2 linked regions of the Methylovirgula sp. 4M-Z18 genome follow. The protein of the gene in region 2 interacts with the protein of the main gene of each other region in a pairwise test. Links are inferred from orthologs where the notes say so. Each region holds a gene or a part of one and is shown on either strand. Other genes may lie near its edges. The genes, in order: V9T28_RS10720 and dnaA.

The links.
Region 1: the proteins of dnaA (region 2) and V9T28_RS10720 interact in binary tests that used the Escherichia coli proteins (3 or more experiments, as listed by UniProt). The link is inferred for Methylovirgula sp. 4M-Z18 from one-to-one orthologs.

The regions. Positions count from the first base shown.
Region 1 is NZ_CP149574.1:2,309,228-2,312,389, reverse strand. The notes cover bases 116-2,956. They hold V9T28_RS10720 (replicative DNA helicase), read right to left. Parts: upstream 2,363-2,956; coding sequence 869-2,362; downstream 116-868. Other genes in these bases: V9T28_RS10715 (class I SAM-dependent methyltransferase), read left to right, coding at 2,643-2,956; alr (alanine racemase), read right to left, coding at 116-866. Also shown: more of alr, read right to left, coding at 1-115; more of V9T28_RS10715, read left to right, coding at 2,957-3,162. UniProt on the Escherichia coli protein: The main replicative DNA helicase, it participates in initiation and elongation during chromosome replication. Travels ahead of the DNA replisome, separating dsDNA into templates for DNA synthesis.
Region 2 is NZ_CP149574.1:4,643,000-4,646,151, forward strand. Bases 47-2,877 are described here. They hold dnaA (chromosomal replication initiator protein DnaA), read right to left. Parts: upstream 2,316-2,877; coding sequence 777-2,315; downstream 47-776. Other genes in these bases: V9T28_RS21500 (FMN-binding glutamate synthase family protein), read left to right, coding at 47-479; V9T28_RS21510 (rhodanese-like domain-containing protein), read right to left, coding at 2,374-2,814. In the rest of the region: more of V9T28_RS21500, read left to right, coding at 1-46. UniProt on the Escherichia coli protein: Plays an essential in the initiation and regulation of chromosomal replication. Binds in an ATP-dependent fashion to the origin of replication (oriC) to initiate formation of the DNA replication initiation complex once per cell cycle.

The sequences.
Region 1 (3,162 bases), 2.3 Mb from region 2 along the record:
GTCGTGCGCCCGTCGATGTGGCCGGCGCCCATGGGGAACCCGTCGGCATAGCCAAGACTCAAGATCGCCAGACGCGACGGTCGCGGCGCCGTCCAGCGGGCATTGTAGCCGACGGTCTGGCCGGCGGCGATCTGCCGGATCTGCAGGATGCGCACGTCGAGCGCGACGACTGGCCGCATCGGATTGGCGCGGCCCGGAGTCGGATTGCCGCCGTAAAGCGCAAAGCCGGGGCGCACCAGGTCATGGAAGGGGCGTTGCTCCAGAAATATGCCGCTCGAATTGCATAGGCTCGCCGGGACCGACGCGTCGAAATAATTGCGCACATGCGCGAAATGATCGATCTGCCGTTGATTGCCGGCATTGTCCGGTTCCTCCGCAGCGATGAAGTGGCTCATCAGCAGGGCGGGCGGCGCCGGCAGGTTGGCCGCGAGAATCTGTTCCGTTCCCGGCTCGAAGCCAAGCCGGTTCATGCCGGATTCCACATGCAGCGCGAACGGCTGCCGCATATGGTTTTGCCACAGCACGAGATCCTGCGGGCTACCGATCACGGCGCGCAAATTATATTGACCGTAGAGCGCGACGCTGTCGGCGGGCAGGCCGTTGAGCACGTAGATCGTTGCGTCGCTCGCAACCGCACGTGCGCGGATCGCTTCGCTGACATGGGCGGTAAAGAATGTTTTGCAGCCGGCACGCAGCAATGCCGGCACTGCTTGCTCGATCCCGATGCCATAGGCATTGGCCTTGACCACCGCCGTGCATTCCGCCGGCGCGACTCGGGCTTTCAGCAGGCGCCAATTGTCCGCGAGGGCGCGCAAGTCGATGGTGAGAATGCCGTTGGATTGGGTCTCGAGAATATCAGGAATCATGCTCAATCCATCTGTACCGGCAGATTGTCCTCGCTCGCAAGATCCGAGAAGCGCGTCACTTCGGCTTCGAATTGCAGCTCGACCGTTCCCGTCGGGCCATGGCGCTGCTTACCGATGATCACTTCGGCGCGGCCATGCGCGCGCTCCATTTCGTTCATCCAGGTGATATGTTCCTCGGTGCCCGCCCGCGGCTCGCGATTTTTCAGATAATATTCTTCGCGATACACGAAGATCACCACGTCGGCGTCCTGTTCGATAGAGCCTGATTCACGCAAGTCCGACAATTGCGGGCGCTTGTCGTCGCGCTGTTCGACCTGACGCGAGAGCTGCGACAGCGCAATGATAGGGACGCTGAGTTCTTTGGCCAGGGCTTTGAGACCGGTGGTGATTTCCGTCAGCTCCTGCACGCGATTGTCGCCTTTCGATTTGGAGCCGGAGAGGAGCTGAATATAGTCGATGATCAACACGTCAAGGCCGCGCTGGCGCTTGAGGCGGCGGGCCCGGGCTGTCAGTTGCGCGATCGAGATGCCGCCGGTCTGGTCGATGTAGAATGGGATCGTTTGAATTTCGCGCGCCGCATCGGTGAGATGCTGAAAATCATGCTCCGTCATATCGCCGCGGCGAATTTTGTAGGAGGCGACGCCGGATTGTTCAGCGATGATACGGGCGGCCAATTGCTCCGCCGACATTTCGAGCGAAAAGAAGCCGACGATGCCGCCATTGACGGCCTCGTGCGACCCGTCGGCTTTCGTTTCGAACCGGTAGGCCTTGGCGATGTTGAAGCCGATATTGGTTGCAAGCGACGTCTTGCCCATGCCCGGTCGCCCGGCAAGGACGAGGAGGTCGGAGCGCTGCAAGCCGCCCATCACGCGGTCGAGTTCTCTCAAGCCGGTTGACACGCCCGATAAAGCCCCATCGCGCTGGAAGGCCTTGGCCGCCATATCCATGGCGATGGTGAGCGCATTGCCGAAAGATTGGAACCCGCCATCGGCACGGCCGCTTTCTGCGACCTGATACAGATTGCGCTCGGCCTCTTCGATCTGGGTGCGCGGCGTGAGATCGACCGGCGCGTCGTAGGCAGTGTTGACAATGTCTTCGCCGATACGAATGAGCTGGCGGCGGACGGCAAGGTCATAAATGGCGTGCGCATAGTCGCCGACATTGATGATCGACGTGGCCTCCGAGGCCAAACGACCAAGATATTTTGCCGGATTGACGTCGCCCCATTCCGCTTCGTTCAGGAAGGTTTTGACGGTTACGGTCGATGCGATCTTGCCGGAACGAATGAGCGAGGCGCAAATTTCGTAAATCTTGCCGTGCCGTGTCTCCTGAAAATGCTCCGCGCGCAAAAAATCGGAGACGCGGTCAAACGCGTCATTGTTGACCAGAATGGCGCCTAGCAAGGCCTGTTCCGCCTCGAGATTGTGCGGGGCAACGCGAAAGCTGGGTTGCTGCGCAACCGGAAGGCGTCCGGTCAATGGTTCGACATTCGCCATTTCTAATCGTTTCTAATCATTTTAAATAATCTCGTCTTAAACGCCGTTGCGGAGCGTTGATCCGACTCAAGTGCTTCAGTTTAACACAGAGATGGGCCGAAGAGGGGAGGCGTCTTCTGGCACGGGCGCTGGCTAAAGTGTTGAAGAATCGTTTTGCCGGCCTGACGTGCGAGTAGATATCAACATTATCCACTGCACCGCACGGGGCAAAAAAAGAGCTTGACGGGTTGGCGCCTTATTCGCATGGAGCGGGGCGCAGTGCTGATCGGAGTTTGTCGCTATGTCTTGGCGCGAGTTTTGGAACGGCGAACATTCCATTTATGTCAATGCCCGGCACAAGGCATTGCACTATGATCGCATCGCCAAGGACATGGCCGCGCTCGTTCCCCCCGGCGGCGCGCGCGTGCTCGATTACGGTTGTGGCGAGGCTCTCGGGGCCGCGATCGTCGCGGCGAAAGCGGCGCGGCTCTACCTTTATGATTCCGCGCCAAACGTGCAGGGTAAATTGCGTGGGCAATTTGCCGCGACTGCGAACGTCACGATTCTATCGGATAGCGATCTTGCGGCGTTGCCTGCTCAAAGCCTCGACATCGTAATTGCCAACTCGCTCTTGCAGTATTTGCGGCGTGACGAGTTTGGGCAATTGCTCGATTATTGGCACAATGCGCTCGGGCAGGGCGGACAGTTGATTTTGGCGGATGTTATTCCGCCCGATGCCAGCGCAATTTTGGATGTGCAGGCCTTGCTGGGCTTTGCCTGGCAGGGCGGGTTCTTCGCGGCCGCTTGCAAGGGGCTGGTCG
Region 2 (3,152 bases):
GCGCGGGCTTGCGCGATCGGATCCGGATTGGCGCGAGCGGCCGCATCGTCACAGCCTTCGATATTGCCCGCGTGCTCTCGCTCGGCGCTGATTGGTGCAATGCGGCGCGCGGCTTCATGTTCGCACTCGGCTGCGTGCAATCGCTCTCCTGCCATACCGACCGCTGCCCGACCGGCGTCGCGACGCAGGATCCGCGGCGCGGGGCAGCGCTGGATGTGCCGGACAAGGCCGCACGCGTGCATCGCTTCCACGATTCCACTTTGCAGGCCTTGAGCGAACTCATCGGCGCCGCCGGACTCGCGCATCCGAACGAGATCAAGCCGAGCCAGATTATGATGCGCACGTCGCTGTCCGAGGTGAAGAGCTTCGCGGATATCTACACGTTCTTGCAGTCCGGCGAACTCCTGGCTGGCAGCGCCAACAAAACCTATGCGGACATCTGGGCGATGGCCGATGCGCAGAGTTTCAAGCCGGCATGAGCAGCCTTGAACGGATCGTTGGACGCTCTATCTCTCAGCGCGTTATGCGCAAGCGATTGAACGTCCTTAATTGCCTATTGATTGCGTTGCTGAGCGTGGGCTTGGCGTCCGGTGCCGAAGCGGCGCGGAAAAACGCGTTTTCCTGTCCGATCCGGCATGTGTGCGCGGATCCGCATCGGGCCGCGGGCAGTGCGTGCACCCATTATGTCACGATGATTTCCTGCAAGGAATTGCGCACGCAGCAGACAGCCTCGACGCCGGCAAAACCAGCGCCGGTGGCGAAATCAAAATCGAAGCCTACTCGAGCAGCATGCGCTTCAAAAGCTCGATCTCATCGGAAAGGCTCTTGTCCGCACCGGTAAGCCCTTCGATCTTGCGCACCGCGTGCAGGACGGTCGTGTGATCGCGTCCGCCGAAGCGGCGGCCGATTTCGGGCAAGGAGCGCAGGGTCAAGACCTTCGACAGGAACATCGCGATCTGGCGCGGCCGCACGACGGTGGCGGTGCGACGCGACGAGAGAATATCGGCGCGACTCACATTGTAGTGATTGGCGACGAGCTTCTGAATGTCTTCGATCTTCACGCGCTTGGGCTCGCGCGTGCGAATGAGATCGCGGATCGCGTTCTCCGCCGTCTCGACGCTCAGCGGCGCGCCGGAAAGCGTCGTATGCGCCAGCAGGCGATTGACCGCACCGTCGAGATCGCGGCCATTGGTGGTGATGGCGTGCGCCACATATGACACGACCGCGTTCGGCACGTCGAAGCCTGGCTGCGTCGCCTTGGCGGCTTGGATCCGCGTTTCGAGAATCTTCACGCGCAAGGCTTCGTCGAGCGCGCCCATCTCGACGCACAGGCCGCAGGCAAGGCGCGAGCGCACCCGCTCTTCGAGCGCTTCGAGATCGGACGGCGGACGATCCGCGGCGATAACGATCTGACGCCCCGCATCCATCAGCGCATTCAGCGTGTGGCAGAATTCCTGTTGGATCTGCTTGCCCTGCAAGAATTGCACGTCGTCGATGATCAGCACGTCGATCGCGCGCAGCTTTTCCTTGAAGGCGATGGCCGTTTGCGCTTTGAGCGCCGAGACGAAACCGTACATGAATTTTTCAGCGGTCAGATAGATCACGCGCCGGCGCTGTTCGCTCGCCGCATGGGCGACCGCTTGCAAGAGATGGGTTTTGCCGAGGCCGACGCTCGCGTGAATGTAGAGCGGATTATATAGCGCCGGATCGCCTGGCTTGCCGTTCGCGACATTCTGCGCGGCTGCATGCGCCAATTGATTGGAACGGCCGATCAGGAAACTCCCGAAGGAGAGCCGGCGATCGAGCGGCGAGCCGCTCAGACCATCGACTTCCGTCGCCGCCGTGACTTTGGCCGAAGGCGCGCGCGGTGCACTCGACGCAGCGCGATGCAGAGCGCGCTCCGCTGCGTCCGCCGCTACCTCGAGCGCTTTGTGCGGCACTGCCGCAGCCATTTCCGCGCCGCGCACCAGGCGCGGCGGCGCTGCCGGCCGCGACACGGCCGAGCGCAGATTCACATGCAGAGTCTTGATCTCGCGATGTTCGGCCGCGAGCGCTGCAACCAACTTGTCGGTGTAGTGAGATTCGATCCAGCTCTTCAGGAAACGCGTCGGCACCGAGAGCTCTGCCGTACCGGCACAGATCGCGTCGAGCTCCACACGGCCAAACCAGGCGTTGAAGGTTTCTTCGCCGAGTTCGGCCTTCAAGCGGCGACCGGCACGATGCCAAATTTCTTTCTCGTTCGGAGCGGAATCCTCATCCGCGGATTCGAGTGACAGAACGGGCGTATGTGCAGCAGCAGCTTGCGACTTGAACATGGCTGTGGGCTTTTCTGAGCTTGAGGATTTAGGGGAGAAACGTTGCCGGATCGTGTTCTTAAGATTGAATCCAAGGCAACGCGTGCGCCTTCCAGCCATCGACCATCCCGCGATGGCGGGAGGTGTCGGGCGGCCCCTCAAAGCCGCCGGAAATATTGAAACATTGCGAATAATTCTTGGTCGTCAATGCGCGCGCCGCGGCGAGGCTGCGCGCGCCGGAACGGCACAGAAACAGAATCGGGGCGTCGGACGGGATGCCGCGGGCGCGCAATTCGTTATCGAGCACGTCGGCGAAATTCGTCGCGACGACCATGGAAGGATATTGCTGCCATTCGATGCAGATCGGGTCGCGATTGACCGAGCTCAAATCGGGCAGACCCACAAAACTCCACTCGGCCCGAGTGCGAACATCGACCAATTGCGCATCGGCGTGCTGCTTCAGCAGGTCGAAAGCCTCGACCGCCGTCACATCACCCGCATATCCTGCCTCTGTATTCATAGTCACAGCTACCCCTCTGCGGACAATACGCCCTCAGTCTAAGCCCCGGCCACATGGCGTCTTTGTCGGTTTTGTCAGGCCTTCTTAGTAAAGAAACTACGGTACTGACTCTCAATACTCTCGATATAAACGCTTACGTAAATAGGAACTTGGTGCAAAGCACATTCTCCCCCGCAAACGAGGTTGGTATTGTTTATCAATTCTGGAAAGCCTACGGGAAAGGCCCCGCCGACAAAATGACAATACACAGCGGCATCGGGCCACGCAACGCAAAGAGTCACGTAATCGTCATGCACGCCCCAAAAACGGGCCAAAAAAAGATTCTTCCCGCTCTCACT